Regions from separate parts of the Streptomyces aquilus genome, predicted to be linked through region 2. Evidence: riboswitches for the same ligand, from Rfam matches in the RefSeq annotation. Region 2 holds a riboswitch; each other region holds the start of a gene.
The links. A riboswitch is a leader RNA that binds a small molecule or an ion and turns the genes downstream of it on or off. The one in region 2 is predicted to bind cyclic di-AMP.
Positions count from the first base shown of each region.

Region 1: linked by a shared signal. The riboswitch ahead of EJC51_RS28665 (transglycosylase SLT domain-containing protein) and the one ahead of EJC51_RS23735 (M23 family metallopeptidase) in region 2 are both predicted to bind cyclic di-AMP.
Region 3: linked by a shared signal. The riboswitch ahead of EJC51_RS29750 (C40 family peptidase) and the one ahead of EJC51_RS23735 (M23 family metallopeptidase) in region 2 are both predicted to bind cyclic di-AMP.

Region 1 is NZ_CP034463.1:6,207,556-6,217,377, forward strand. It holds gene fahA (fumarylacetoacetase) at 147-1,373, opposite strand; gene EJC51_RS28645 (carboxylate--amine ligase) at 1,616-2,854, shown strand; gene EJC51_RS28650 (FAD-dependent oxidoreductase) at 2,929-4,125, shown strand; gene EJC51_RS48875 (hypothetical protein) at 4,140-4,745, opposite strand; gene EJC51_RS28660 (HAD family hydrolase) at 4,919-5,725, shown strand; gene EJC51_RS28665 (transglycosylase SLT domain-containing protein) at 5,817-6,263, opposite strand; cyclic di-AMP (ydaO/yuaA leader) riboswitch at 6,267-6,449, opposite strand; gene EJC51_RS28670 (CocE/NonD family hydrolase) at 6,672-8,672, opposite strand; gene EJC51_RS28675 (peptide MFS transporter) at 8,692-9,822, opposite strand, start outside.
Region 2 is NZ_CP034463.1:5,189,717-5,199,538, forward strand. It holds gene EJC51_RS23725 (PrsW family intramembrane metalloprotease) at 1-54, shown strand, start outside; gene EJC51_RS23730 (aldo/keto reductase) at 61-1,005, opposite strand; gene EJC51_RS23735 (M23 family metallopeptidase) at 1,126-2,160, opposite strand; cyclic di-AMP (ydaO/yuaA leader) riboswitch at 2,172-2,329, opposite strand; tRNA gene EJC51_RS23740 (tRNA-Met) at 2,658-2,731, opposite strand; gene EJC51_RS23745 (alginate lyase family protein) at 2,806-4,020, opposite strand; gene EJC51_RS23750 (dihydrofolate reductase family protein) at 4,116-5,243, opposite strand; gene EJC51_RS23755 (MarR family winged helix-turn-helix transcriptional regulator) at 5,352-5,855, shown strand; gene EJC51_RS23760 (GTP cyclohydrolase II) at 6,001-6,627, shown strand; gene EJC51_RS23765 (oxygenase MpaB family protein) at 6,815-7,885, opposite strand; gene EJC51_RS23770 (TetR/AcrR family transcriptional regulator) at 7,951-8,619, shown strand; tRNA gene EJC51_RS23775 (tRNA-Lys) at 8,677-8,749, opposite strand; gene EJC51_RS23780 (amino acid permease) at 8,849-9,822, opposite strand, start outside.
Region 3 is NZ_CP034463.1:6,428,707-6,438,528, reverse strand. It holds gene pcrA (DNA helicase PcrA) at 1-1,968, opposite strand, end outside; cyclic di-AMP (ydaO/yuaA leader) riboswitch at 2,209-2,378, shown strand; gene EJC51_RS29750 (C40 family peptidase) at 2,387-3,523, shown strand; gene EJC51_RS29745 (tellurite resistance/C4-dicarboxylate transporter family protein) at 3,614-4,618, shown strand; gene EJC51_RS29740 (hypothetical protein) at 4,596-4,949, opposite strand; gene EJC51_RS29735 (C40 family peptidase) at 5,449-6,507, shown strand; gene EJC51_RS29730 (DUF4062 domain-containing protein) at 6,557-8,284, shown strand; gene EJC51_RS29725 (nSTAND1 domain-containing NTPase) at 8,290-9,822, shown strand, end outside.

The sequences.
Region 1 (9,822 bases), 1.0 Mb from region 2:
GGGATGTGCGGGGTTGTGCCGGGTCCTGCGCACACCGTCCGTCGCCGTCAGTATGACGGCGCCGGGCGGCTCATGGCAGACCTCGACGGCACCCCTGCCCGTCACCTCAACTCACCCTCGACTCCCTCGGTTCCCCATGACGCCCTCTATCCCAAGGCCTGCCCCACGATCCGCCCCGCCACCTCGCCCAGCCCGACCCGCACCCCGTCCGGTCCCGGGGCCCACGCCGACAGGGTCACCACGTCGCCGTCCTCCAGGAACGTCCGCTTGCCGTCCGGGAGTTCGAGGGCGTCCCGGCCGTTCCAGGTCAGCTCCAGCAGCGAGCCGCGCTCCCGTTCCGCGGGGCCGCTCACCGTGCCGGAGCCGTAGAGGTCGCCGGTGCGCAGGGACGCCCCGTTGACCGTCAGGTGCGCCAACTGCTGGGCGGCCGTCCAGTACATGGAGGAGAAGGGGGGTTCGGAGACGACGTGGCCGTTGACGGCGACGGAGATACGGAGGTCGTAGCCGCCGGGTTCGGCGTCGGCGCCGGTGTCGTCGAGGTACGGAAGCAGCTCGTGCGTCCGCTCGGGCGGGGCCACCCGGGCCTCCTCCAGGGCGTCGAGCGGGGTGACCCAGGCCGACACGGAGGTGGCGAAGGACTTGCCGAGGAAGGGGCCGAGGGGGACGTACTCCCAGGCCTGGATGTCACGCGCCGACCAGTCGTTGAGCAGGCAGAGGCCGAACACGTGGTCCCGGAAGTCGGCCAGGGCCACGGGGGAGCCCATGGGGGACGGCGTGCCGACCACGAAGCCGACCTCCGCCTCGATGTCCAGGCGCACCGAGGGGCCGAAGACCGGCGCCGGGTCGGTGGGGGCCTTGCGCTGCCCGGAGGGGCGTACGACGTCGGTGCCGGAGACCACGACCGTGCCCGAGCGGCCGTGGTAGCCGATGGGGAGGTGCTTCCAGTTGGGGGTGAGGGAGTCCGCGGCGTCGGGGCGGAAGATCCGGCCGACGTTCCGGGCGTGGTGCTCGGAGGAGTAGAAGTCGACGTAGTCGGCGACCTCGAAGGGGAGGTGCAGGGTCACGGACGACAGGGGGTGCAGGAACTCCGCGACGGTGGACTGATGGGCCGGCACCGTCACCCACGCCGTCAGCGCGCGCCGGACGTCCGACCAGGTGGTGCGGCCGGCCGCGAGCAGCGGGTTCAGGCAGGGCCGGGCGAGGAGGGAGGCGTAGGGCGAGCCGAGTGCCAGGGCCGCCGCGCCCGCGTCGAGGACGTGGTCGCCGAGGCGGACGCCGACGGTCCGGTCGGTGGCGCCGGGCGCGGAGAAGACGCCGTAGGGGAGGTTGTGCGGGCTGAAGGGGTCGCTCTCGGGCAGATCGAAGGGGGGCATGGGGTGCGGCCTCGCTCTCCATCGCTTCGTAGGTCGGAGCACTGCGTACGCATGTGGTCGCGCCACACGTTACGGCTGAGTTACCTGTCTCGGCAGTGCCTAAAGAGTTAGCAATGTCCTGATAAGCATCGGTCGGAGGCGGCAATTCCGGCTTAGCTTCCTTTGGGGACAACGGGCGGGATGGGGCCGTTCCGTGGACGGGACACGTGGGGGGACCCGTGGCCAGGAGTGCAGACGTGCGTGTGCCGTTCGAGCCCGACAGAGAGGTACCGGGCTTGATCGTGAAGTTCGGCGACTATCCGCTGCACCACGGCGGGGTCGGCGCGATCCGCAGCCTGGGCCGTCTCGGCGTCCCGATGTATGCGATCACGGAGGACCGTTACACGCCCGCCGCCACGTCCCGTTACCTGGAGAAGGCCTTCGTCTGGCCGACGACGGGGACGGAGGAGCCGGAGCGTCTCGTCGCGGGCCTGCTCAGGATCGGCCGCAGGATCGGACGGCCGGCCGTCCTGGTGCCCACCGACGAGGAGGCCGCGGTGCTGATCGCCGAGCACCGCGTCGAACTCGGCGCCCGCTTCCTCGTGCCGCCCGTCGAGCGCGGCCTGCCGCGCCGGCTGGCCAGCAAGCAGGGGCTGCACGAACTCTGCGTGGAACACGGCATACCCAGCCCGACGGCCGCCTTCCCGGAGTCCTACGACGACATCGTCGCGTTCGCCGACAAGGCCCGCTTCCCGGTGGTGGCCAAGAACCGGGAAGCGTTCGTACGGCGCACCCGGCCGGCCGTGAACGGCACGACCCGGATCGGCACCCGGGAGGGGCTGCTCGCCCTGGCCCGTGACTGGGGCGAGCGGCCCGCGGTGATCCTCCAGGAGTACCTGCCGAGGGAGGAGGCCGAGGACTGGATCGTGCACGCCTACTTCGACGCGGACTCCACCCCGCTCGCGATGTTCACCGGCGTGAAGGTCCGCTCCTGGCCGCCGCACGCGGGAATGACGGCGAACGCGTACGTCGTCGACAATCCGGAACTCGCGGACCTCGCCGCGCGTTTCATCAAACAGATCGGCTTCACCGGAATCATCGACCTGGACCTGCGCTTCGACCGGCGCGACGGACTGTACAAGCTCCTCGACTTCAACCCCCGCATGGGCGCCCAGTTCCGGCTCTTCGAGAACGAGTCGGGGGTGGACGTCGTCCGCGCCATGCATCTGGATCTGACCGGCCGCTCCGTTCCGGAGGGGGAACAGCGGGCCGGGCACCGGTACATCGTGGAGAACATCGACCTGCCCGCCCTCCTCGCCTACCGCCGCAGCGGCTATACGACGCCGCACGCGCCGGGGCGGGCGAGCGGGACCGAGCTGGCCTGGTTCGCGGGTGACGACCCGCTGCCGTTCCTCACGATGCTCGCGCGCTTCGTACGACCGGGCGCGAAGCACCTGTATCAGCTGTGGCGGACCAACCACCGCGGCGCCGCCGCCCATTGACCCGCCGAGAGGCGCGCGGCCACAGCACACGCACCACCACGAAGTGACGAAGTGATGTCCTGGGGAGGGACTTCGTGATCCGACCAGTCGCAGTCATCGGCGCCGGGCCCTACGGGCTGTCGACCGCCGCACATCTCAGGGCCCGCGGCATCCCGGTCCGCGTCTTCGGCGAACCCATGGTGAGCTGGCGCGACCACATGCCCGCCGGCATGCTCCTCAAGTCCACCCCGGTGGCCTCCAGCCTCGACGCCCCGCAGCCGGGCCACGGCCTGGTCGACTACTGCGACGCGGTGGGCATACCGCGGCTGGTGACGGACGAGGACATCATCCCCGTGGAGACCTTCATCGCCTACGGCGCGTGGTTCCAGCAGAAGCTGGTGCCCGAGCTGGAGCGGGTGCGGGTCGTGTCCGTCGACCGCGACAAGAGCCAGGGCTTCGCACTGAAGCTGGACTCGGGCGAGTCGTTCGGCGCCCGTGCGGTCGTCGTCGCCACCGGGCTGTCGGGCCTCGCGCATCTGCCCCCGGAGCTGACCCTGCCCGACGGGCCCAGCCCGACCGGCCCCGTCTCCCACAGTTCCCAGCACCACGACCTCAGCCGCTTCTCCGGCCGTGAACTCATCGTCGTCGGGGCCGGTCAGTCCGCGTTGGAGACGGCGGCCCTCGCGGCGGAGGCCGGCGCCCAGGTCAGGGTCGTGGCGCGGGGCCGGGGCAGCGTCGCCTTCGGGGCCCCGCCCTGGAAGCAGCCCCGGCTGCGCCCGGAGTCCCCGTTCGGCCGCGCCTGGTCCCTGTGGGCGCTCAGCTACTACCCCCACCCCTACCGCCGCCTCCCGGCCGGGGCCCGCCACTACCTGGTGCGCCGCGTCCTCGGTCCACTCGGCGCCTGGTGGCTGCGCGACCGCTTCGAGGACAAGGTCCGGGTCAGCGAGGTCCGCCGCGTCCTCAAGGCCGACTCCGCGGACGGCCACCCGTCCCTGTCCGTCCTCACCCACACCGGCCGCACCGAGCGCCTGGCCGCCGACCACGTCATAGCCGCGACCGGCTACCGCGTCGACCTCGCGGCCATGGACTTCCTCGGCCCCGAACTGCGCACCCGACTCGCGGTGAGCCGCGGCGCGCCCAAGCTCGGCGCCGGATACGTCTCCTCGGTGCCGGGCCTGTACTTCACGGGCCTCCCGTCGGCGTCGTCGTACGGACCGGTGATGCGCTTCGTGTGCGGCACGGAGTTCGCCTCACCGCGGCTGGCGCGGCATCTGGCGGCGGCGCACGGGTAGGGCCGGGCGGCGGATCAGATCTCCCCGGACTCCCGCAGCCATGCCGTGAACTCCTCGATCAGTTCCGGCGGGTTGGCGCACTCCGTCGCGTGGGCCTCCCAGCCGGGGCACTCCATGTCGAAGACGACGACCGGCAGCGGGCGGCCGAGGGTCTTCTCGATCACGCCGTCGGCGTGGAGGTGGCGGGCGAGGTCGATGACGGCGTCGTGGAAGTGCCGGCGGAGGAGGTCGGTGCGGGCGCTCAGGTCGTCGTCGTCCAGGACCCGGTCGAGGTCGAACTCGCCGTCGTACCAGGCGCCGAGCCGCTTGACCTCCTCCTCGTACACCCGGCTGCCGACCGGGTCCTCGGGGATGTTGCCGAGCATCTCGAAGCCGTCGAGGAGCCAGTAGGCGTAGTTCCAGCGGACCTCGCCCTCGTCACCCGGGTACCTCTCGCGCTCGTACTGGCTCTCGGTGTTGTAGCCGATGGCCACGTACGGGTGGCGGTCGTCGCCGTCGATGCGCCAGATGCGGAAGGACAGAGCGTAGATCTCGGGCCTGAGCTGCTCGGGGAAGCGTTCGAGGATGCCGACCGCGGCGGTCCGCAGATGGTTCAGGAAGGTCTCCGGGTGATCGGTCATCTCGCGAGCATCTCACCCACCGACCGACGCAACCGGTGGTGTGCGGGCTCCCCTCCGACTCTCAACCGGAGCCGCCGTCAACTCCCAACCGGAGTCGCCGTCGACGGATGTGAAAGCTGCGGCCGTCCGGTTCGCGTCGAGTCGCCGGGGGATTCCATCCGTATTCTCTGATCATGGCCGCACCCACCGCATATTCACTCGTCGCCACTGACCTGGACGGGACCCTCCTCCGGGGCGACGACACGCTCTCCGACCGGTCGCTCGCCGCACTCGCGCGGGTGACGTCGGCCGGGGCCCGGCATCTGGTGGTGACCGGCCGACCGGCCCCGAGAGTGCGGCCGCTCCTCGACGACCTCGGCAGCACCGGACTCGCGGTGTGCGGGCAGGGCGCGCAGGTCTACGACGCCGGCGTGGACCGTCTGCTGTGGTCGGTCACCCTGGACCGGGAGTTGGCCGAGACCGCGCTCGGCAAGATCGAGGCCGAGGTGGGGCAGGTGTACGCGGCCGTGGACCAGGACGGGGTCGACGGGCTCACGCTCATCGAGCCGGGGTATCTGATGCCGCACCCGACGCTGCCCGCCGTGCGGGTGGGCCGCCGCGACGACCTGTGGTGCGAGCCGATCAGCAAGGTGCTGCTGCGCCACCCGGCCCTGACCGACGACGAGTTGGCGGCGACCGCGCGCGGAGTCGTCGGTTCCCTCGCCACGGTGACGATGTCGGGCCCCGGCACCGTCGAACTCCAGCCATGCGGCATCACCAAGGCGACGGGCCTCGCGCTGGCCGCCGAGTACCTCGGCCTGGGCCCGCGGGACACCCTCGCCTTCGGCGACATGCCCAACGACATCCCCATGTTCGACTGGGCGGCCCACGGCGTCGCGATGGCCAACGCCCACCCCGAACTCAAGGCCGTGGCCGACGAGGTGACCTTGTCGAACGAGGACGACGGCATCGCCGTCGTCCTCGAAAGACTCTTCCACTAGGCCCCTGCGGAAGGCTCTTCAACCAGCCCTCGGCGAAAGGCTGTTCAAGCAGTCCCCGACGAGAGACTGTTCAATCAGCCCTCGGCAGACCTCAGTACGCGCCGTACACGTTGTCGATCGAGCCGTACACCGCGGCCGCGTAGTTGCAGGCCGCGGTGATGTTCGCGACCGGGTCGTAGGAGTCCCACGACGTGCCGGCCACGTGGTACGCGTTGAACGTCGGGTCGATCACCTGGAGCAGGCCCTTGGAGGGCGTGCCCGCGGCGGCGTTGGAGTCCCAGTTGTTGATGGCGTAGGGGTTGCCCGAGGACTCGCGGATGACGTTGCGGTAGATGCCGTCGTAGGTGCCGGGAATGCCGTTCTGCGCCATGACCTGGAGCGAGGCGCGGATCCAGCCGTCGAGGGTGTCGGAGTAGCCGAGCGAGGTGGCGGTGACCGTGGTCGTGGTGGCCGCGGACGCGGTGGTCGCGCCGACGACGGGGAAGGCGAGTGCGGCGACGGCGGCACCGGTGACGGCGAGCTTGCGGGACAGACGCATGACGAAGTTCCTCTCCGGCGCCTGCGAGGTGAGCTGTCGGGTTCGGGCGGGAGCTGCCCGGCCATGCCGAAGAAGGCATGACTTCACCCCAAGCCGTACCGGCGCGTCCGAAGACGTCCGGCCCGGCGACTTACCTGGGTCCCCCGCTCCTGCCGTGAAGTTCTCTGGGTGAGGTGAGCGGTCTACGGGCGGCGGCAGGATTCGGCGTCCGCCCGGGCCCGGAACGTATGCGACTGCACATGTCCGAAACAAGTACCGGATTCACAGATCGCACCTGTTGACCTTGGTGTCCGGCTTGCGCGCCCCGGAATTCCGGGGTTTTCGGACAGGGTGAGGGCAGGGTGAAGTGAGCCAACTCACCGCGGAGAACGAGAACGGCAAATCGGGCAATCAACCCTCAACTGGCGGTTAACCGGCGGTCCGTGGAATCCGCTTCTCCCAGGTCCGGTGGAAGACCACCTCACCGCTCTCGGTGCAGATCACCTCGTTGGACGTCAGGAACTCGGTCGCCGCACAGGTGATCTCCGAGCGGGTGCGGACGGTGGTGTCCCAGCCCAGCTCCGGCCGGTGCAGCCGGATCGACCAGTCCGAACGGGCGCGGGCCGACAGCGGGTCCGCCTCCTGGATCGTGTACGTCTCCAGCGCGTCCTCGGTGAACTCCAGGCCGTCGGGGTAGAAGCGGGTGCCGCCGTAGCGCGGGTCGACCTCCAGCCGCCACTCGCCCTTGGCGACATCCCGCACGACCAGCCGCTCGGGGCGGGGCTCGTCGAGGGTGGCCGGGTAGTTCACGCCCAGGGGTTCCGACTGCTCGGGCTCGCCGAAGCCGATGCCGGTGTCCGAGTCCACGTCATGTGTCCTGACCGGCAGTTCGAGGAAGCTGCCCGCCGGGTCCAGTGTGAAGCCGGCGTCGGACTCGGGCTGCGGCCAGATCCACGGCCAGTACGCGGAGGAGACCGCGAGCCGGATGCGGTGCCCGGGCGGGAAGACATGCCCGATGCCGTTCAGCTCGAAGACGACCTCCCCGCTCGCCCCCGGCTCCCACGGCACCGCCCGGTCCCGCCCGTGCCGCGCCGACAGGTTCAGCACGCCCCGGGTGACCAGCGTCGACGACCCGTCCGGCGCCACATCGCACAACCGTGCGATCACCTGCCCGCGCGGCACCTCGCACGTCACCCGCAACCGCACCCGGGGCCGCCCCAGCACCCACGTCTCCTCACCCACCGCGAACTCGAAGCAGGCCGACCGGGCGTCCTCCTCCCGCTGGTCCGGCGGCAGGTCGGCGTCGTTCCCGAACGGGAAGAAACGCCCGGCGTCCACGCCCGTGTGCTGCGGGGAGCGGACGAGGACAGGGGCGCCCTGGAGGCCGTACGAGACCGTCGTGACGTGCGGGGAGGGCCAGGCCGGCTCGCCGACCCAGCGGCCCGGGAGCGTGTCGTAGACCGTGGCGGGGCGGTGGGAGTCGCTGACCCAGGACCGCAGCAGGGGTTCCCGCAGGACGCCGGTGTCGACGCCCTTGAGGTGCTGGTCCCACCAGCGCAGGGTCTCCTGGAGGAAGCCGATCGCCGGGCCCGGCGGCAGCCCGCGGTCGGGGTACTGGTGGGACCAGGGGCCGATCAGCCCGCGGACCCGGTCCGGCGGCAGGTGCTCGACCAGCCTGAGCACCGTGTCGCGGTAAGGGTCGTGCCAGCCGCCCACCGCCAGGACCGCCGCGTCGATCGCGCCGTAGTCCTCGCAGACACTGCCGTGCCGCCAGTAGGCGTCCCTGGTCTGGTGGTCCAGCCACGTGTGGATGAACGGATCGACGTGCTCCAGGCGCTTGAGCCACATGTCCCGCCAGGCCAGGCCCGCGTACCGCGGGTCCGGCGGCCGGGAGACGAAGGCCAGCATGGTCGCGGCCCAGGCGTGCATGTCGACGGCGAGGACGGAACCTCCCATGTAGTGCACGTCGTTGTCATAGCGGTCGTCCGTGGAGCAGACCGTGACGACCGCCTTGAGCGGCTCGGGTGCGAGGGCCGCGATCTGGAGGGAGTTGAAGCCGCCCCAGGAGATGCCGAACATGCCGACCTTGCCGTCGCACCAGGGCTGCGCCGCCAGCCAGTTGACCACCTCGACCCCGTCGGCCAGCTCCGTCGCCGAGTACTCGTCCGTCGGCAGACCGCCGCTGTTGCCGTGCCCGCGGACGTCGACGCGCACGGAGGCGTAGCCGTGGCCCGCGTACCAGGGATGGCGCTGGAAGTCGCGGGGCGCGGTCCAGTCGGTCAGGCGGTAGGGCAGGTATTCGAGCAGAGCGGGTACCGGTTCCTGGGTGAGTGGTCGCCACACGCGCGCGTACAGCTGTGTCCCGTCCGGGAGCGGGATGCGCAGGTCCTCGTGGGTCGTCTCGTAGGGGAAGGACGTACGGATGTGCATGAGGATGATCCCGTTCGCTTCAGTGGACGGGGTGCATGGTGCGGCGCAGCCAGGGTGCCGCGGCCATCACCGCGAGGCCCGCGGCCACCGCGATCGCGCCGTTGACGCCGAAGTAGGCCGGGTGGGAGACGTCGTCGTAGAGCTTCACCGTCTGCGCCTGGATGCCGTTGGCGAGGGCGAGGGAGAGGAACCAGAGGGACATGGTCTGGCTGGAGAAGGCGGCCGGGGCGAGCTTGGTGGTGGCCGACATGCCCGAGGTCTCCAGGAGGATGTCGCCGAGCCCCAGCAGCAGGTACGACCCGACGATCCACCAGGCGGACATGAGGTAGTCGTCGGAGGAGTGCCCGGAGGTCGGCAGGACCATCAGCAGGAACGACAGACCGCCCAGCACGACGCCGATGGCGATCTTGTTGGAGGCGTGCGGCTGACCGCGCCCCATCCGCACCCACAGGGCGGCCACGAAGGGCGCGAGCCCGACCTCGAAGGCACCGAGCGCGGAGGCGTACCAGCTGGCCGGGAAGTCGAAGCCGAGGATCGTGGTCTCGGCGTTCGTCGAGGCCAGCAGCATCATCGTGCTGTAGGCCTGGAAGAGGATGAAGTTGAAAACCGTCGAGGCCAGGAAGAGGACGATGTACGGCTTCAGCCGGCCGCGTTCCTCGGCGGTGACCCGGGGGCTGCGGAACATCACCGCGAAGTAGACGACCGGCGCGATCACCGAGATCAGCGTGAGCAGGTCGACGAACCGGTCCATGGTCAGCCAGCCGACACCCCCGAGCAGCCCGGCGACCACGGCCACGACCACCACGCCCACGACGATCAGCCGCACCGCGCGCCCCATCGCCTCCGGCGCGAGCGCGAACTCGGCGGCGTGCTTGCGCCCGGCCAGGTGACGGCGCCCGGCGACGTACTGGATCAGCCCGAAGGTCATGCCGATCGCGGCGGCCGAGAAACCCCAGTGCCAGCCCTTGTGGTCACCGAGCCAGCCGGTGATCAGCGGACCCGCGAAGGCGCCGATGTTGATCGCCATGTAGTAGAGCGCGAACCCGGCGTCGCGCCGCTCGTCGTCGGTCCGGTAGAGCTTGCCGACCATGGTGGCCACATTGGGTTTGAGCAGGCCTGTTCCCGCGCTGATGAGCCCCAGGCCCACCCA
Region 2 (9,822 bases):
GGGTACGGCCAGCAGTCGGCGCCGTACCCCGCGTACAACCCCTACCAGACCTGACGAAAGCTACGCGGACGCCTCCGTCAGCCGCTCCACCTCGGCCTCCGTGAGGGTCACCTCCGCGACCTTGAGCAGCGCCGGCAGCTGGTCCACCACCCGCGCCGAGGCGATCGGGGCCGTCACCGTCGGCTGGGCGGCGAGCCAGGCCAGGGCGATCGTGGCGACCGGCACGCGGTGGGCCTCGGCGACGTCGTCGAGGGCGGCGAGGACCTTGCGGCCCCGCTCGGTCTCCAGGTGCTTGCCGGCTCCGGCGGCCCGGGCGCCCTCCACCACCTCGCCGTCGCGGTACTTGCCGGTGAGGAACCCGGAGGCGAGCGCGAAGTAGGGGACGGCGGCGAGGCCGGTGCGCTCCGCCAGGTCCTGGAGCTCGCCCTCGTACGTCTCGCGCGAGACCAGGTTGTAGTGCGGCTGGAGCGCCACGTACCGGGCCAGGCCCTCGCGCTCGGAGAAGGCCAGCGACTTCTCCAGCCGCTCGGCCGAGATGTTGGACGCGGCGATGTGCCGCACCTTGCCCGCCGTCACCAGCTCGTCCAGCGCGCCGATGATCTCCTCGACCGGCACCTCGGGCTTGTCGAAGTGGGTGTAGTAGAGGTCGATGTGGTCGGTGCCCAGGCGGCGCAGGGAGGCGTCCGCGGCGGCCTTGATGTTGGCGGCCCGCAGGCCCTGGAACTCCGGGTGCTGGCTGACCTTCGTGGCGATCACGACGTCGTCGCGGTTGCCGCGCGCCTTGGTCCACTTGCCGATGATGGTCTCGGACTCGCCGCCCGAGTTCCCCTCCACCCAGTTCGAGTAGGAGTCGGCGGTGTCGAGGAAGTTGCCGCCCGCGGCGGCGTAGGCGTCGAGGACGGCGAAGGACTGCGCCTCGTCGGCGGTCCAGCCGAAGACGTTGCCGCCCAGGGAGAGCGGGAAGACCTCGAGATCGGACGTGCCCAGCTTGCGAAGAGAAGTCATGTACGGGATCAACACCTGCGCCGGAAGCCGGTATTCCGTACACAGCGGACCGGCAGCCCTGACGTCGGGGGGTGAGCGTCAGGACCGCCGGGGTTCAGAGAGAGGCGCGCCTCTGAGAGGTCAGGGGTTCAGGCCCTTGCTCCGCAGCCACGCCATCGGGTCGATGCCGGTGTCCGCACCGCCCGGGTGGACCTCCAGGTGCAGGTGGGCGCCGGTCACGTTGCCGGTCGCGCCGACGCGTCCGATGACGTCGCCGGTGCTGACCTTCTGGCCGACGCTGACGCTGATCGAGGACTGGTGGCAGAACCACAGCTCGGTGCCGTCGTCGAGGGTGAGGATCGTGCGGTAGCCGTAGGAGCCGGCCCAGCCGGCCTCCGTGATGGTGCCGCTGTGGATCGCCTTGATCAGCGTGCCCGTGGGGGCCGCGAAGTCGAGCCCGGTGTGGTAGCCGGAGGACCACAGCGAGCCGGCCTGACCGAAGGTCGAGGTGATCGTGTACGAGGAGGTCGGCAGCGTGAACTGCTTGGCGAGCTCGGCGAGGCGCTTGGCCTCGGCCTCCTTCGCGGCCTTCTCCTCGGCGGCCTTCTTCGCCGCGGCGGCGTCGTCGGCGGCCTGCTTGAGCGCGGCGGCCTCGGCCTTCGCGGTCTGCGTGGCGACCTCGGCCTCGGCGGCCAGCTGCGCCTTGTTGTCGACCTGGTTCTGCTGGCTCTCGGCCTGCGCCATGATCCGGTTGCGCAGCGCCTCACCGGCGTCCGAGCCGCTCTCGGCGGTCCGCGTGGCGCTGGTGGCCAGGCTGCTGAGGGCGGTGGCGGAACCCTTGGGGGCCTCGTCGTCACCGCCGAAGACGCCGCCCACGTTGGGCAGGTCGGGGATCGAGATGGAGACCGGCGGCTTGCCGGTGTTGGCGCTGGCCATGCCGCCCGCGCCGACGGCGGCTATGACACCGACGCCCAGGACCGTGGAGCTGCGGGCGAGTCCCCCGCCGCGCTGCTTGGCCACCCGGTGCTTGCCACGCGGCGGGCGGAGGGAGTCCTCGGTGGGATTCCAGACGTCCTGCGGGCCCTCGTCGTGGTGGTAGCTGCCGTAGCCGAAGGCATCGGTGCTGCGCTGGCTCGGCACGTACGGGGCCTCGGGGGCAGGCCGGTTTGACGCCACGTGGGCGTGCTCCTTTCCTTCCTTCTCGCCTACCGGGTTAGCTGACGGGTTCGGAGCAGGAAGGTCTCCTACGCGCGTATAACCGCCGTGCTGCCACGGCGACTTCCGCGTGATTCACCCCAAGTTGGTGGTTCCCCGGTTCCCTTGCGGGATTCGGCGCGTGCGCACGGAGCCGACTCTTGTGACGGCTGGGACGACCGCGCTGCGTTATCGAACGTTAATAGACCCGGGGTACGGATTCCAAGCTGTTCTGCTTGATCATTAACCTTTTTCGGCAGGACGTAGGGGTCATGGCCGGTGAAAAACGGGCGAGTTGACCCCGCCCCCGGAGACCCACAGGAGACTCACAGGTATTGACGGTATGTCAGTTGTTATGCGGAGGGCGCTCGCCTGATCACCGGCCGTGACATCGCCCATGTCTCCGACGGCCGGAAAGGGCCCGGACAACGACTCAGGGCCGGAATCCATTGATCTGGATTCCGGCCCTGGGCCTTCAGTAGCGGGGACAGGATTTGAACCTGCGACCTCTGGGTTATGAGCCCAGCGAGCTACCGAGCTGCTCCACCCCGCGTCGGTGAAACCAGCATACGCCATCCGCGGGACCCCTCGCGCCACCTTTACGTCGCCCCAGCTCACGAGCGGTTCTCAGCTGCCGGGATTGCCCGCGTGGGTCAGGGTCTCCCAGGAGACGAAGAGGTTGTCGGTACCGGCCGGGCGGGTCTCCTCGGCGAGCTTGTGGGCGGCCGGGACGGCCATGCCGAGGCGGTTCTCCAGGTGGTTGAGGGCGACCTCCAGGTCCGGCCCCATGTTCCGGTCCACCTTGCCGCCGCACAGCCACACGGGGGCGGACTCCCCGGCCTGGTACCGGGCGTGGAAGGCGAGGGCGCTCTTGAGCCGGTCCTTCACCTCGCCGTACAGGTCGATGCCCTGGTGCCAGGCGGTCTCGGCGATGTGGGCGGTGGCGGCGACGGAGTAGCCGACGTGCTTGAAGTTGCGGCAGGTCTCCTGGGACATGCCGTCCTTGTACGTCCGCTGCCCGAACCAGTACGTCGTGAGCTTCTGCGGGGTGTTGACGGTCGACCCCTTGGGCGTGAGCGGCAGCTTGCCGTCCTTCGCCAGGTAGAAGTAGGCGGGCACGCGCTCGCGGAACCGTTCCAGGGCGTGCTCGAAGGCCTTGCGGTCCTCCAGGAAGACGGCGATCCCGATGGCCGCGTCGGTCATCACGAGGTCCCAGTTGCCGTTGTAGTCGGGGACCTTGCGGGTGACGGTCGGCAGATACGCCGTGCGCAGCATGGTCTCGAACCGGGCGACCCGGTCCGCCGGCCAGCCCGCGCCGGGACTGTGCCGGACGATCTCGGCGGCCCGCGCCCACGTCGACCCGGCCCACCCGGTCTGCAACCCGGCGTCCTCCTCGGTGTGCCGCCGCATCGTCGCCGACCAGGCGTCCATGATCTCCCTGGCCTTCACGGCGTGCTGCTGCTTGCCGGTGATCCGGAACAGCAGGGCCTGGGTGTAGGCGGCGATGGCGTCCTCGCGCTCCTCGACACAGCCGTGCGCGGGCCGGTCGGCGTGGTCGCCACCGGGGCAGTCGACGCTGGCGTACGGCTCGGGCCGGTACTTGTACGCCCCGTACTTGCTGTCCCGCATGTCGAGGTAGGCCTTGAGCCACGGCTGCTTGCCCGCGGTGACGTTCTTCTTCACGGCCTCCAGCTGCGCCTCGCTGACGAGCACGCCGGGGTGGGTGAAGGCGGTGTCCGGGGGGAGGGCGCGGGCCATGGTGCGGGTGTCGGCGCCGGTCCCCGCGCAGGCGGTGGCGAGGAGCGGGGCCAGCAGGAGAGCGGCGGTGAGTCGGGGCCTCATAGGGGAAGCGTGGACCGGGGGTTGCCGGGGCGCAGGATCTGTTGGTCCGATCGGTCGGCCGAGGCCACGGCCGCCGTGGTCGCGGCCGGCTGACGTTACGACAGCAGGTGCTCGTTCGGCGCCTTCGCCCGCTCCTCGTACTCCGGCAGTACGACGACGTCGACCCCGTGCGCCACCAGCAGCCCGTTCCCGTCCGCCGCCGTCACGAACGTGTCCGGCTCCCGCCAGGCCGTCACCACCCGCCGTACCCCGGCGTCGAGGATCAGCCGGGCGCACGGCGCGGGGCGGGAGGCACGGCGGGCGCAGGGCTCCAGGCTGCTGTAGACGGTCGCCGACGCCAGCCGGGGGTCGTGCGCGTCGATCTTCGCCAGGGCCGCCTCCTCCGCGTGGACGACGGGGTCGTCGCCCTCCCTCGAGTACCCGCGGGCGAGTTCCGTGCCGTCGGCGGCGACCACGACCGCGCCGACGCTGAACGCGGTCCGGGAGGGCGGGCAGAGCGTCGCCAGTTCGCAGGCCAGGCGGAGCCAGTGGTGGTCGGCGGGCGTGGCGCGCGGGCCGGTGCCGGGGGCCGTGGGTTCGTAGCGCATGAGGACCACGTCCTCGATCCGCCGGGTCTCCACCAGCCGCAGCCGGCCGCCCTGGTAGCCGCCGGGCCCGAAGAGGCGGGGCGCCTCCGGGGTGCCGACGAACAACGGGGCCAGCACCAGCTGGAGTTCGTCGGCGAGGCCCAGCTGGAGGAGCTGGGTGTGGATGCGGCCGCCGCCCTCGACCATGAGGCGGTCCACGCCCCGGGCGGTGAGGTCGGCCAGGAGCCGGTGCCAGTCGAGGTCGGCGCCGAGGGAGACGACGTCGGCGGCGAGGCCGTGCGCCTCGGCACGCTCGGCGCCCTTGTCCGTCGTGTAGACGACCTTGTCGCCGCCCGTGTGCCAGAACCGCGCCTGCGGGTCCAGGTCGCCCGAGCCGCTGACCGTGACCTTCAGGGGGTACTCCGGCTTGCCCGCCGCCACCCGGGCCGCGCGGCGCTCCGCGGAGTTCACCAGCAGGCGCGGGTTGTCGGCGCGGATGGTGCCGGCGCCGATCAGGATCGCGTCGACGGAGGCGCGGACCTCGTCGACGCGGTCGAAGTCGGCCGGGGAGGAGAGCAGGAGCCGGTCGGGGCCGGTGTCGTCGAGATAGCCGTCGAGGGAGACGGCGGCGGAGAGGAGGACGTACGGGTGGGGCATCGGCGCGGTCCCTCTCGCTGAGATGTGCGGTGGCGTGCTGCGGCGCGCGGTGGCGTGCTGTGACGTGGCACTCTTGGTTCAAGTTTGAAGCAAACCTACACTGGGGGCATGACGACTCGCTGGCTCACCCCCGAGGAGCAGCGCGCCTGGCGCGCGTACATCGCCGCGACGCACCTCCTGGAGGACGCGATCGACCGGCAGCTCCAGCAGGACGCCGGCATGCCGCACCTGTACTACTCCATCCTCTCCACTCTCTCCGAGGCGCCGGAGCGGAGGCTGCGGATGACCGATCTCGCCGAGGGGCTGAAGATCACGCGGCCGCGGCTCACGTACGCCGTGACCCGGCTGGAGAAGGACGGGCTGGTCGGGCGGGAGAGCTGTCGGTGGGACAAGCGCGGCAGCATCGCCGCACTCACCGACGCGGGCATGGCGGAGGTGGAGCGGGCGGCTCCGGGACATGTCGAGGCGGTCCGCTCCGCGATCTTCGACCGGCTCAGCCCGGAGCAGGTGGGGCAACTGGAGGAGATCTCCCGGGCGATCGCGGACGGGCTCCAGGAGGACACGGGGGACGAGGTTCCGTGGCGGCGGCGGTCGTCGCCGTCCTGTTCGTGACGGGGTTCGTCACGAGGTTCGCGACGAACGGTTCGTGACAAGCGCCATACATCCATTGCTTCAAATTTAAAGCATGAGGTAGGGTCTCGAACCGTAGATCTGCTTCAAATCTGAAGCAGACATGTCTACGGACCGGAGTACCCGCATGACCGACATCCCCGCCGCAACCCAGCGCTCCCGTGTCCGCGTGCCCCTGCGCTTCGGTGACGGCTACCGCGTCGACTCCGAGCTGGTCACCTTCCACGGACTGGTCGACGGCCAGGAACACCTGGCGGTCGTCCTCGGGGAGCCGGGCCCCAACCCCCTGGTCCGGCTGCACTCCGAGTGCCTCACCGGCGACGTCTTCGGCTCCGCCCGCTGCGACTGCGGCCCGCAGCTGCGCGAGGCGGTCGAGCGCATCGCCGAACGCGGCGGCGTGCTGCTGTACCTCCGCCAGGAGGGCCGCGGCATCGGTCTCTACAACAAGCTCGACGCGTACGCCCTCCAGGACGAGGGCCTCGACACCTACGCCGCGAACACCGCGCTGGGCCTGCCCGAGGACGACCGTGACTACACGGCGGCCGCGCAGATGCTGAAGGCCCTGGGGATCGAGTCGCTGGACCTGCTGTCCAACAACCCCGACAAGGCGGGCCAGTTGCGCGACCTCGGCATCGACGTCCGCGACCGCGTCCCCACCGGCGTCTTCACCACCGCCCACAACGTCCGCTATCTGCGGGCCAAGGTGCTCCAGACCCAGCACACGCTGCCGCTGGGCGAGTTGAGCGTCGGATAACGGCCGGCGCCGGACAACTGCCCGGGCAGCCGCCTCGATCAGCGCGCCCAGCAGAGCAGTGCCCAGCGACACGCATGACCCACGGACGTGGGGAGCGATGTCGGCGTTCCTGCGTACCGCACCGCCCGGCGCCGGCGACATCGGCATGGGGCCGACCCATGTCGCCGGCACAGGAGGTGGCCTCCTGTTATGCGAGCGGTCCGAGGATCTCCTGGGACTCGATGAGGCCCTGGTCGCTGGGGGCCTTGCCGTCCTCGAAGACGCGGGCGGCCTGCCGGGCGCGGAGGTCGAGGTGGGCCTCGGCGGGCCTGGGGTAGCCGTGGCGGGCGCGGGCCTCGGCGGGCGTCAGCACCTCCTGCGTGCGGGGCGGGATGCCGAGCTTCATCGGCGCGATCACCGGGACCGTGGAGGGCGAGAGCCGTCCGATCAGGAGCAGTTCGAGCCGGGGGCTGAGATGGGCGAGCGCGAAGGCCGTCTTCATGACGGGCACGATGAGCGTGTCGAGGAGGCGTGACTGCCGGATGCCGGCCAGTTCGCGCATCCAGCGCGGCAGGGTGGCGACCGTGGCGATCCGCTGGGCCCGCGCGACCGCGAGGCTCGCGGGCTTCGCCCACCACGGCGTCGGCGGCAGCACGAGCTCGGTCCTGAGCAGGTGGTTCATGGCCTGCTTGGCGATCGGGCTGGCGGACAGTCGCGGGCGCATCTCGGCGAAGTACGCCCGGATGCCCTCCCGGGTGCGCGGTACGTCGTCCGGCGAGCAGGTCTGCAACTCCGCGGCGAGCGCGCAGGCCTCCCAGTACTCCGTCTCCTCCCGCTCGCTGAGCTTGCCGGGGCCGTACTTCTCGTACGCGTAGAGGATCGAGTGCCAGCCGGTGAGCTGGATCCACAGCTGGGAGGCGGGGTCGTTGGCGTCGTAGGTGCCGCCGCCGTACGGCAGCTCGCCGATCGCCTTGGAGTGGACCTTGACCAGGACGTCCGCGGCCTTGCAGACCTCACGGGTGCCGGCGAACGCCACCATCGCGAAGTACCGCAGCGTGCGGTCGTAACGGGTGCGGGCGCGCCGGTAGATGCCCTGGGTCGCGTGGACGGCGGCGACGAGCGGCGGGTCGAGTTCCTCGACGACGACGGCGCGCTGGAACCCCACGGTCGGGGCGGTCGGATAGCTCCAGACCTTCCACACGACCGAACCGGGCCCGAAGAAGCCGTAGTCCTCGTGAGGCTGCACCTCGCCGCGCCCGAACCTCCTGAGCTTCGCCATGAAGCCGCCCCTCACTTACGACACTGGTGTCTTAAATTAAGACACGCCTGTCGTAAACTGCCAAGGTGTCGACCCACACGACTTCCGGGGACCGGCCCCGCAAACGACGCCCCTACGCCCCCCGCGTCCCGATCGAACAGCGCCGCGAACAGTTGCTGGACGCCGCCCTCGCCGTGATCGTGAGCGACGGCTACGACCGGATCTCCATCGACGCCGTCGCCAAGCGGGCCGGCGTCGCCCGGTCCGTGGTCTACGGCGCCTACGACAACCTCGACACCCTGCTGACCGCGCTGCTCGACCGGCAGCAGGCCCGCGCCTTCGAGCGTCTGCTCGCCACACTGCCCGACTCCACCGAGTCGCCCGAGTCGCCCGAGTCGCCCGAGTCTGCCGCGTTCGCCGCGGAGACCGTGCGCCGCATGTCCGCGATGCTCCGTCAGGACCCGGACACCTGGCGGCTGATCCTGTCGCCGCCCGGCAACATGCCCGCCGTCGTCCGCGACCGCATCGAGGCGGACCGGCAACGCTTCCGGCTCCGGGTGGAGGCGTGGCTCTCCCATGCCCTGACCGGCCCGGACCACGACGCCCTCGACCCGCGCGTCCTCGCCCACGCCCTGGTCGCCTGCGCCGAACACTTCGGCCGCCTGGCCCTCACGGCCCCCGGCACCTTCGACCCCGCGCACCTGGTCGACCAGGTGCGGCTGATCCTCGGCGCCCTGTGGCCCCGGACGCGCTGACCCGGAAAACAACCCGGCGCCCGAACCGACCGAAGCCGACTCGGGCGCCGCGAACCGTAGGCCCTGTGGGACTCGAACCCACAACCAATGGATTAAAAGTCCACTGCTCTGCCAATTGAGCTAAGGGCCCCAGGCGATGTTGCCTCCCCGAGCATAGCCGGACGCGGCCGTCTCTCCGATCGGGTATCGGGGACACGGCCGCGCCGGGGTCGGGTACCGGCCGCAAAGGTCACGGATCGACCGGTTCGGGGGCGCCCTTGCGGGCCGCTTCCCGTGCCCGCGTCCGCTCGTGGTCGGGGTTGAGGAACCAGTGCCGGGCCGAGGCCAGCCACCAGGCCGCCGCGAAGCCGAGGACCGCGAGGACGGCCACCGGCGCGTAGTTGAAGGTCTCCCAGGTGACCGGCGAGACCTGCGGCAGCATGAACAGGACCGTGATCACGCCGACCCACACCACCGACACCACGCCGATCGCCCGGGACCAGCGGCCCAGATGCCAGGGTCCGCGCTCGAACTCCTCGCCCTTGCGCAGCCGCAGCAGCGTCGGGATGACGTACGCGATGTAGAGGCCGATCACCGCCACCGAGGTCACCGCCGCGTAGGCCGTGTAGTTGATCAGGTACGGCAGTCCCAGCAGCAGCGCCCCGCCCGCCGCCAGCCACACGGCCGCCACGGGCGTGCGGGTGCGCGGGCTGACGGTGTGCCAGAGGCGCGAGTACGGGAGGGCCCCGTCGCGCGAGAACGCGTAGATCATGCGGCTGTTGGCGGTCACGGACGCCATCCCGCAGAACAGCTGCGCCCCGATGACGACGAGGAGCAGCAGTTTTCCGCTCGTCGCGCCGAGCGCGTCCAGCAGGATCTGGGCCGGCGGCGCCCCCGTCGCGGAGGTCAGGGCACCGTCGTAGGACTGGATGGCGAAGGTGAAGCCGAGCAGCAGCACGAAACCGGCGATCCACGACGTCCAGATCGACCGCACGATCCCCTTCGGGCCGGCCGTCGAGGCGTCGTGCGTCTCCTCGGTCATGTGGGCGGAGGCGTCGTAGCCGGTGAAGGTGTACTGGGCCATGAGCAGGCCGAGCGCGACCACGTACACGCCGCTCCCCCAGCCCGTGTTGTTCACGAACTCGCCGAACACGAAGGACGCCGACTGGTGGTGGTCGGGGGCGAAGGTCAGCGCGCCGACGATGAGCGCGACGCCGATCACGT
Region 3 (9,822 bases), 1.2 Mb from region 2:
GACGACCGGGAACTCGAGTCCCTTGGCGGTGTGGAGCGTCATCAGGGTGATGACCCCGGAGCCGTCCTCGTCCTCGTCGGGGATCTGGTCGGAGTCGGCGACGAGCGCGACCCGCTCCAGGAAGGCGGCGAGCCCCGGGGACTCCTCGCCCTCCGCCGTCTCCTGCTCGAACTCCAGGGCCACGGCGGCGAGTTCCTGGAGGTTCTCGATCCGGGTCTCGTCCTGCGGGTCGGTGGAGGCCTGCAACTCGGCGAGATAGCCGGTGCGTTCGAGCACCGCCTCCAGGACCGTCGCCGGTCCCGCGCCGGAGTCGACGATCGTACGGAGCTCCTCCATCAGCACGTTGAACCGCTTCACGGCGTTCGTCGACCGCGCGGCCATGCCGTACGCCTCGTCGACGCGCTTGAGGGCCTGCGGGAAGCTGATCTTCTCGCGCTGGGAGAGGGCGTCGATCATCGCCTCGGCGCGCTCGCCGATGCCCCGCTTGGGGACGTTGAGGATGCGGCGCAGCGGCACCGAGTCCTCGGGGTTGGCCAGCACCCGCAGGTAGGCCAGGACGTCCCGGACCTCCTTGCGCTCGTAGAAGCGGACGCCGCCGACGACCTTGTAGGGCAGGCCGACGCGGATGAAGATCTCCTCGAAGACTCGGGACTGGGCGTTGGTGCGGTAGAAGACGGCGACATCGCCGGCCTTCGCCTCGCCCGCGTCCGTCAGTCGGTCTATCTCCTCGGCGACGAACTGCGCCTCGTCGTGCTCGGTGTCGGCGACATAGCCGGTGATGCGCGCGCCGGCGCCCGCATTGGTCCACAGGTTCTTGGGGCGGCGGGACTCGTTGCGCTCGATGACCGCGTTGGCGGCGGACAGGATCGTCTGGGTGGAGCGGTAGTTCTGCTCCAGCAGGATCGTCGTCGCGTTCGGGTAGTCCTCCTCGAACTGGAGGATGTTGCGGATCGTCGCGCCGCGGAAGGCGTAGATCGACTGGTCGGCGTCACCGACGACGCAGAGCTCGGCGGGCGGGACGTCGAACTCGTTCGGCGGGACGTCCTCGTCGTGCGCACCCGTGCCTACCAGTTCCCTGACCAGGGCGTACTGGGCGTGGTTGGTGTCCTGGTACTCGTCGACCAGGACGTGCCGGAAGCGGCGGCGGTAGTGCTCGGCGACATCGGGGAACGCCCGCAGCAGGTTGACCGTCGTCATGATCAGGTCGTCGAAGTCGAGGGCGTTGGCCTCGCGCAGCCGCGACTGGTACATGGCGTAGGCCTGGGCGAGGGTCTTCTCGAAGCCGTCGGTGGCCTGGGCGGCGAAGTCCTCCTCGTCGATCAGCTCGTTCTTGAGGTTGCTGATCTTGGCGCTGAAGGACTTGGGCGGGAAGCGCTTGGGGTCGAGGTCGAGGTCACGGCAGACCAGGGCCATGAGGCGCTTGGAGTCGGCGGCGTCGTAGATCGAGAACGACGAGGTGAAGCCGAGCTTCTTCGACTCCCTCCGCAGGATGCGCACGCAGGCGCTGTGGAAGGTCATCACCCACATCGCGTTCGCGCGCGGGCCGACGAGCTGCTCGACGCGCTCCTTCATCTCGCCCGCGGCCTTGTTGGTGAAGGTGATCGCGAGGATCTGGCCCGGGTGGACATTCCGCTCGGCCAGCAGATAGGCGATGCGGTGCGTGAGCACGCGCGTCTTGCCGGAGCCGGCGCCGGCCACGATGAGCAGCGGGGTGCCGGAGTGCACGACGGCGGCCCGCTGGTTCTCGTTGAGCCCCTCGATCAGCGCCGCCGCGTCCAGGGCCGGGCGCGGGGCGCCGTCGCGGTAGTACGCGTCCCGGTCCGGCGGTACGTCGAACTTCCCGCCGAACAGATCGTCCGGAACGGGTTCCGGTCCGTGCTCGTCCTCGGGCGGCGGCGGGGGTTCCTCCTCGTGGCCCTGGGGGGCCTGGAGGTTCGCCAGGAAGCTGTCGTCAAAGAGGCCTGTCATCGCTCTCCGAGTCTAGGGCTCCCCACTGACACCCCGCCGCCGCCCCGAGAATTCGGGCCCTCTCACCCTCCAGGACCCCACCGTCACGTTCCGTGAGAAACCGCGCGATCTTCTCCCCCGCCCACCCAAGGTCACGAAAATGTATCGGGCCTATCGGACATCAACCTTCACAGGGGCCACACCCGTTGGCTACCGTGCCGGTCAGGCCGTACGACCCCCACCGGCGAACGTCGCCGGGCCGCGCGGCCTCCGCCGAGTCCGGTGCGCCGCCATGGCAACCGGAGCCGGGGACCCACACCGACCTTGGGGTGAATCGGCCCACTCCCTCTCGGGGACGGCCGTAGGGCACACCTTCCGAACCACCCGCCCGAACCCGACAGCTAACTCGGTAGGCGGAACATGGAAGGAGTCGCCTCCCTTGGCGTCGCACGCAAGGCCACGTCCTGCGGGAACGCGCGTAGCAGGCATACGCACCCCCGCGCTCGCAACGGCCGCCCTCACCTCCGTGGCCCTGCTCTCCCAGACGGCCACCGCCGCCCCCTCGACCGACGACAAGCCGAGCCTGGAGGAAGTCGAGAAGAAGGTCGACGACCTCTACCGGCAGGCGGAGTCGGCGACCGAGAAGTACAACTCGGCCAAGGAGAAGACCGCCGCGCAGCGCAAGGAGGTCGACACCCTCCTCGACGACGTCGCCCAGCGCACCCAGAAGCTCAACGAGGCCCGCGAGGAGCTCGGTTCCTTCGCCGCGGCCCAGTACCGCACCGGCGCCTCCGCGCCCGACACCGCGACCTTTCTGCTCGCGGACACCCCGCAGGACTACTTCGACCAGACGCAGCTGATGGGCCGCATGACGGACCGTCAGAAGGGTGCGGTCGACGACTACATCAGCGCCCAGTCCGCGACGATGAAGAAGCGCCAGGAGGCCACCGAGAGCCTGGAGACGCTCACCGGCTCGCAGGCCGACCTGAAGACCGCCAAGGCGACCGTCCAGCGCAAGCTCTCCGCCGCGCGCGAGCTGCTGTCGCAGCTGACCGCCGAGGAGAAGGCGCGGCTCGCGGCGATCGAGAAGAAGAAGCAGGAGGAGGCCGCCCGCAAGGCCGCGGAGCTGGCGGAGCAGCAGAAGGCGGCGGAGCAGAAGGCGAGCCCCTCCCCCTCCGAAACCACCCAAACCACCCAAACCGCCGACTCCTCCTACGCGACCAAGGCCGACAAGGCGCTCGCCTTCGCCCGCGCACAGGTCGGCAAGCCGTACGTCTGGGGCGCCACCGGCCCCGAGTCCTACGACTGCTCCGGCCTCACCCAGGCCGCCTGGAACGCCGCCGGCATCTCCCTCCCCCGCACCACCTACGACCAGGTGAACTTCGGCACCACGGTCTCCCTCGCCAACGCACAGCCAGGTGACCTGGTCTTCTTCTACGACGACGTCAGCCACGTCGGCCTCTACATCGGCAACGGCATGATGATCCACGCGCCGAAGCCGGGAGCGTACGTCCGCGAGGAGTCGATCTACTACGACGGCGAGTCGGCGATCCACAGCGTGGTGCGCCCGGCCTAGGCGTCGCCCCTCCGCGCCCCGCGCTCTTTTCTCCACGCCCGCGCGCGTGCCCCGCTCTGATCCCCCCACGCGCTCCTTAGCATCGCTTTCATGTCCGAGACGCCCCATACCTCCCCCCTCCGCACCTGGTGGGCGCAGCGCCCGCCCGCCGCCGGTTCCGCGGTGATGGCGACCGGCATCGTGTCGGTCGCCCTGCATCTGACGGGGTACGAGGTGATGTCCCGCATCGCCCTCGTGCTGGCGTGCGTGGCCTGGGTGGTGCTGGCCGCCGGCTTCGCCGTACGCCTGCTGCGGGAGCGTTCGCGCTGGGTGGCGGAGGCCGAGACGCCGGGCGCGCTCACGGCGATCGCCGCGACCACGGTGCTGGGCACCCGCTTCTCCGCCCTGGACTGGCAGCGGCTCGCCGAGGCGCTGCTGGCGCTGGCCACGGTGCTGTGGCCGGTGCTGATCGTGCTGGTCATGGGGCACTGGAAGCGGCGGATGCCGGGCGCGGTGTTCCTGACCTGCGTGGCGACGCAGGGCTTGGCGGTGCTCGGCGCGACGCTCGCGGGCGCGATCTCGACGGCGTGGCTCGCGCACGCGGCGCTGGTGCTGTTCTGGCTGGGCCTGGTCTTCTACGGCCTAGCCCTGGCCCGCTTCGACCTGCGCCAGGTGACGACGGGCGCCGGGGACCAATGGGTGGCCGGCGGGGCGATGGCCATCTCGGCGCTGGCGGGGTCGAAGCTGATCGCGGCCGACAGCGCGAGCCTGTACCTGTGGAACGCCGACGACCGGGGCGTCCTGCGCGCGGTGACCGTCGCTCTGCTGATCCTCGACCTGGCCTGGTACGTCGCCCTGCTGGCCGCCGAGTTCGGGTGGCCGCGTCCGCACTATGACGTCCGGCGCTGGGCGACGGTGTTCCCGATGGGGATGACGTCGGCGGCGACCCTGTCCGTGGCCACCGCGCTCGACGTGTCGTGGTTGAGGACGCCGGGTCAGGTGCTGCTGTGGATCGCGGTGGCGGCGTGGCTGGCGGTGGCGGCGGGTGCCGTGGCCTCCGCCCGGGCCGGCATCGGAGCCGACGAACCTCCCCTCACGTCCACAGCACCGCGATGAAGACGTTGGCCACGGTCAGCGCGCCGACCAGCCCGAACAGCCCCTTCTCCACCTTCTCCTCGTCCCGCTTGACGTAGACCAGCCCGAGGATCACGACCAGCAGCGCCAGCTTCACGCCGATCTTGACGTTGTTGACGTGCTGGTCGTCCGCCTGGTTGAGGCCGACCAGGATCGCGCCGGTGACCAGCATGGTCAGCGCGCCGTGCAGCATCGCGGGGACGAAGCGGGCGGTGCCCTGCCCCATCGCCTTCATCTGCGTGAGAAAGCCGCCGAGCAGCGAGGCGATGCCGATGATGTGCAGGCCGACGAAGAGATGGATGAGTACGTCCATGGCCCCGGAGCCTAATCAGGGCCACGTCCACCCCAGCACACCACCCCCGTCTCCCCCCTCCCTTCGGAACGTGCATATATGCGCCCCATAGCACCGCACCGCCCCCGCCCGCTCCGGAATCCGCAGTTCGGTCAGCACCCCGCGTGAAGCGAAATGCGCAGCGCAGGGATCACGCTCACATGCGGACACGCACCGGTCCCCTGAGACCAGTTCCGCGCAACCCGTTACCCCCACGACACACACAGGTTTAGCGTCCTCCACCAGGTGACCGGCTCCCCACCGCCGCCCGGGCCAGGGGCGGCAGTCGATCACCACCGCCGAGAAGGTCCGGCGGCGGCCCGCTCCCCCTGTGTGGGCCGCCGCCGGACGCGTGTCACCGCCCCGGGCGGCCGTACGACGCTCCCCCTGGCGTCGGCATGGCCGGTGACGGCCCGGGGCGGCCCTCCGGTCCTCCGGACCAGGCGGTAGCTCGTACGGTACGAAAGGACGTGCAGTCCACGTGGCAGCGCACCGCAAGCCCAGACAGCGCTCGGTAGGCGGCAATACGGCCCGTACAGCGGCGACGATCGCCCTGGCGGGCGCGGCGACCGCGACGGCATTCGACGGGACCGGGCACGCCGAGCCGAACCTGACACCGGCTCAGGTGAAGGCGAAGGTGGACAAGCTGTACCAGGAGGCGGAGGTCGCCACCGAGAAGTACAACGGCGCGAAGGAGAAGGCGGACGCGGCCGAGGAACGGCTGAAGACGCTGCGCGACGAGGCGGCACGCAAGACGGACAAGCTCAACTCGGCGCGGGACGCCCTGGGTTCGATGGCGGCGGCACAGTACCGGGAGGGCGGCCTGGACCCGTCCCTCCAACTGGCGCTGTCCTCCGACCCCGACCACTACCTCGACAGCGCGGAGTTCGTGGACCGCGCAGGCACGCGCCAGGCGGCATCGGTGGCGAGCGTCCGCAGGCAACTCCGCGAGATCGAACAACTCCGAGGCGCCGCCCACATCGAACTGGCGTCGCTCAAGTCCCGCCAGGCGGAGCTGAAGCGCCACAAGAAGACGATCACGACGAAGCTGGACGCGGCGCGCCGCCTGCTGTCCCAACTCCCGCCGGAGGTCCGGGCGTCGGATGTCCAGCGCGCATCCAGGGACTCGTCCACGGGCGACTCCCGCGCCGCCCTGACCCCCACCACCGCAGGCAGGGCGTCAGCCCCCAACTCCCGCGCCGCGGCGGCCGTTTCCTATGCCTACTCCAAACTCGGCAGCCCCTACGTCTGGGGCGCCACCGGCCCCGACGCCTTCGACTGCTCGGGCCTGACCCAGGCCGCGTACCGCTCCGCGGGCATCTCCCTCCCCCGCACGACCTACGCCCAGATCGACGCGGGCCGCCGCGTCTCCCGCTCCGAACTCCAGCCGGGGGACCTGGTGTTCTTCTACTCCGCCATCTCCCACGTCGGCCTCTACATCGGCAACGGCCAGATGATCCACGCGCCGAACCCGACGGCGCCGGTACGGATCGCGCCCATTGACGAGATGCCGTTCGCGGGGGCGACGCGGGTGGTGTGACCAAGAGGCTCTCGCTGGCGCCGTGCCGCCGGTACCTTGTCCTCACCGCGTGAGGAGCGAGGTACGCAGGGTGAAGGTCTATCTGTCGTCCACGGTGTCGGACCTGGAGAAGTACCGGGCGGCGGTACTGGCCAGGCTGCGCAAGCTTCCGCTGGACGTCATCGCGATGGAGGACTACGCGGCCTTCGACGAACGGCCGCTGGAGAAGTGCCTGGCAGATGTGGCGAGTTGTGACGTCTACGTCGGCCTCTTCGCCTTCCGCTACGGATACGTCCCCGACGTCGGCCCGCAGAACCCGGACGGGCGGTCGATCACCGAGCTGGAGTACCGCAAGGCCGGCGAGGCGGGCCGCAAGCGGCTGATCTTCCTGGTCGAGGACGGAGCCTCGTGGCCGATGGGTCACGTCGACGCGCTCACCGACCCCGCCGCGCCTTCGGCCACGGGCATCAAGCGCCTGCGCGACGAGCTGAAGAAGGTCCACGGCATCGGCTGGTTCACCAACCCCGGTGACCTCGCCGCGGACGTGGTGTCGGCGGTGGCGGCCGATCTGCAGTTGCCGCCGGGTGCCCTCGCCCCGCCCAGGCCGGTAGCGGAGCCACCGCATCCCCGGAAGCTGGTCCATGACCTCCATCTGCTGCACGCGCCCAAAGACCGCGATGCGGCAGCCCAGTTGGCCGCGGCGGTAGGGGCGATGTGGAACGTCACCACATCCTCCACCGCACTCCTCACCTCCACACCCCAGGAGATGCTCACCCTGGACCGGGCCGTGACCGCGGCCCGCACGGTCGGCCTCCTGCTGTCCCCGCCCCTGACGACCATGCTCGGCGAGAACCCCGACCGCACCCGCCGCGTCCTGAACCTGGCCCGAGCCCGCACCGGGCGCCCCCTGCTCGGCATCAACGCACCGGGCTCGGACCCCGGGACGGCCGCCGCCGACGCCGCCCAGTGGGGCATCACCGAGACACTCACCGAGTCCGCGACCCTGACGCTGCCCAACCGTCTGCACGCGGCCCTCCTGCAGACCATCGGACTCCAACGCCCCGACCACGAGATAGGCCTGCCGGTCGTGGTGGTGGCCATGACCGGTACGGAGGCGGACGACCTGCTCGGTACGGCGTCCGGGCAAGTACGGGACATCATCGAGGGCCTCGGTCTGCCCCCGGAGTCGATCCGCGCCCGGTACGGCACGACACGGGCGGACTGGAAGCCGTTCGGCGCCGAGGGCCTGACCGCCGGCCAGGTACTGGAGTCCGCGGTGTCGGGCGTCAACGATCCCGACCTCCTCCTGCGCGGCAGAAAGATCAGACTCCAGCCGTACCTCTTCGACGACCTGCTCTCCTACGACCTCGCCCACTCCCTCGTCTTCCAGGACATCTCCCGCAACGGCTGCCTGGTGGTGGCCGACGAACTCTCCCTGCTCCAACCGGACTTGGACGCGGCCTTCCGCGCATCGCCGCTGTACGAAGGCCCTCAGGTCTCCCTCATCACCCTCTCCCCCGGCGACCCCGCCGCCGGCACCCCGCACGAACTCATCCGCAGCGTCCTGGCCGAACGCCTCCACCACACCCACCACCGCTTCGGCAACGCGCTGGACCCACTCTGCGAAATGAACGTAGCCAGCAGACGCCACCTCGACCGCTGGCTGCGCACCAGCCTCCCCCAGACCCTGGACGCCTACCGCAACGCCCGACCGAGCGCCGACAAGGCCCGGCGTCTGGAAGAGGAACTCGGCACCCGTCCCACCGGCGCCATGGCCCGGCTCATCACGGAAGGCTGAGCCAAGTGATCGTCACGTTCTACTCCTACAAGGGTGGCGTGGGCCGCTCCATGGCCTTGGCCAACATCGCCGACCAACTGGCGAGAAGCGGCATGAGAGTGCTGATGGTCGACTTCGACCTGGAGGCGCCGGGCCTGGAGCACTTCTTCCCGATCGAGCACGAACGGGTTCGCGGCCGGGAAGGCCTGCTGGACCTGCTCCTGGCGTTCAAGTACGCGATGTCCGTGGCTGCTTCGTCCGCCGACGAGGGCGAGGAGGACGCCTATCGCGACCTGGAACGCTACATCTGCAGCGTCTACCCCCGCCGCTCGGACGGCGGCCGCCTCGACCTGCTCGCGGCGGGCCTGCGCCAGACGGACGAGCAGATCACCCGCTACGGCAGCGAACTGCGCCGCTTTGACTGGCAGGACTTCTACTACGTCTGGTCGGGAGAGCTGTTCTTCGAGTGGCTCCGCAGGACGTGTGCCGATCAGTACGACGTCGTTCTAGTCGACAGCCGTACGGGAGTGACGGAGCTCGGCGGGGTCTGTGCCTACCAACTGGCCGATGCCGTTGTCGCCCTGTGCGCACCCAACCTCCAGAACATGGAGGGCACGGCATGGATGGTCCGGCACTTCCTGTCCCCTCAGGTAAAGGCGGTGCGCGGCGACCGTCCGCTACAGGTTCTGGTGGTCCCGTCCCGGGTGGACCAACAGGACCCTGGCCTCCTGGCGGACTTCACCGAGCGTTTCGCGCGGACGTTCGACCAATTCACACCCCCTGCGCTGGACGAGGCGGGCCTGACCTTCTGGGAACTCCAGGTGCCGTATGTGCCCGCCTACGCCTTCGACGAGCAGGTCATCACTGATCCAGGGCGGACGGATGACCGCAGGGCGCTGGTACGGGCATACGACAACCTGCGCAACGCGATCGCTCTGCTGGCCCCTGATCGGAACCCTATGGCGGCGTTGCGGCCGACGCCGGGCGCCGTCGGCAGAGAGCCGGTCGAGACCCGATATGACCCTACGACGCGATTCGCGACGCCGGATGTCTCCGTGTCACACAGCCACACGGGCAGAGGGGCAGCAGATCAGATCCGTGAGCTACTCACCCTGCGGGGAAAACTCAGGGTCGCTGAACCCGTGGCAGGCCAGCGGTGGAACATGGGCATCCGACCGGCCAAGGTCAATCTGGTCCTGGTCAGCCCGCCGGGGGAGCTGAGCCTCCTGCAGCTGAGCGAACTGGACGCCCTGGCCGCCGTTGAGGCACCTGTGCTGCCCGTCCTGCTACCCGGCATCACCAGGGTGCCGGAGGAACTGCGGGACTACACATGCCTCGACTTCAGCGACGGGCTGGACGCTGACCGGCTGCTGGAGACCGTGCAGGCGGGCCTCAGACAGTCGAAGGCGAAGAGCACCTTGACGGAGAATGCCGATCCGGCGCCGTATCCCGGGCTCATGCCCTTCTCGGAGTCCGATGCGCCGGTGTTCTTCGGGCGTGACGAACTGGCCGCCGAGGTTCTGAACACCTTGGCGCGCCACGGAACGTGCGCGGTCATC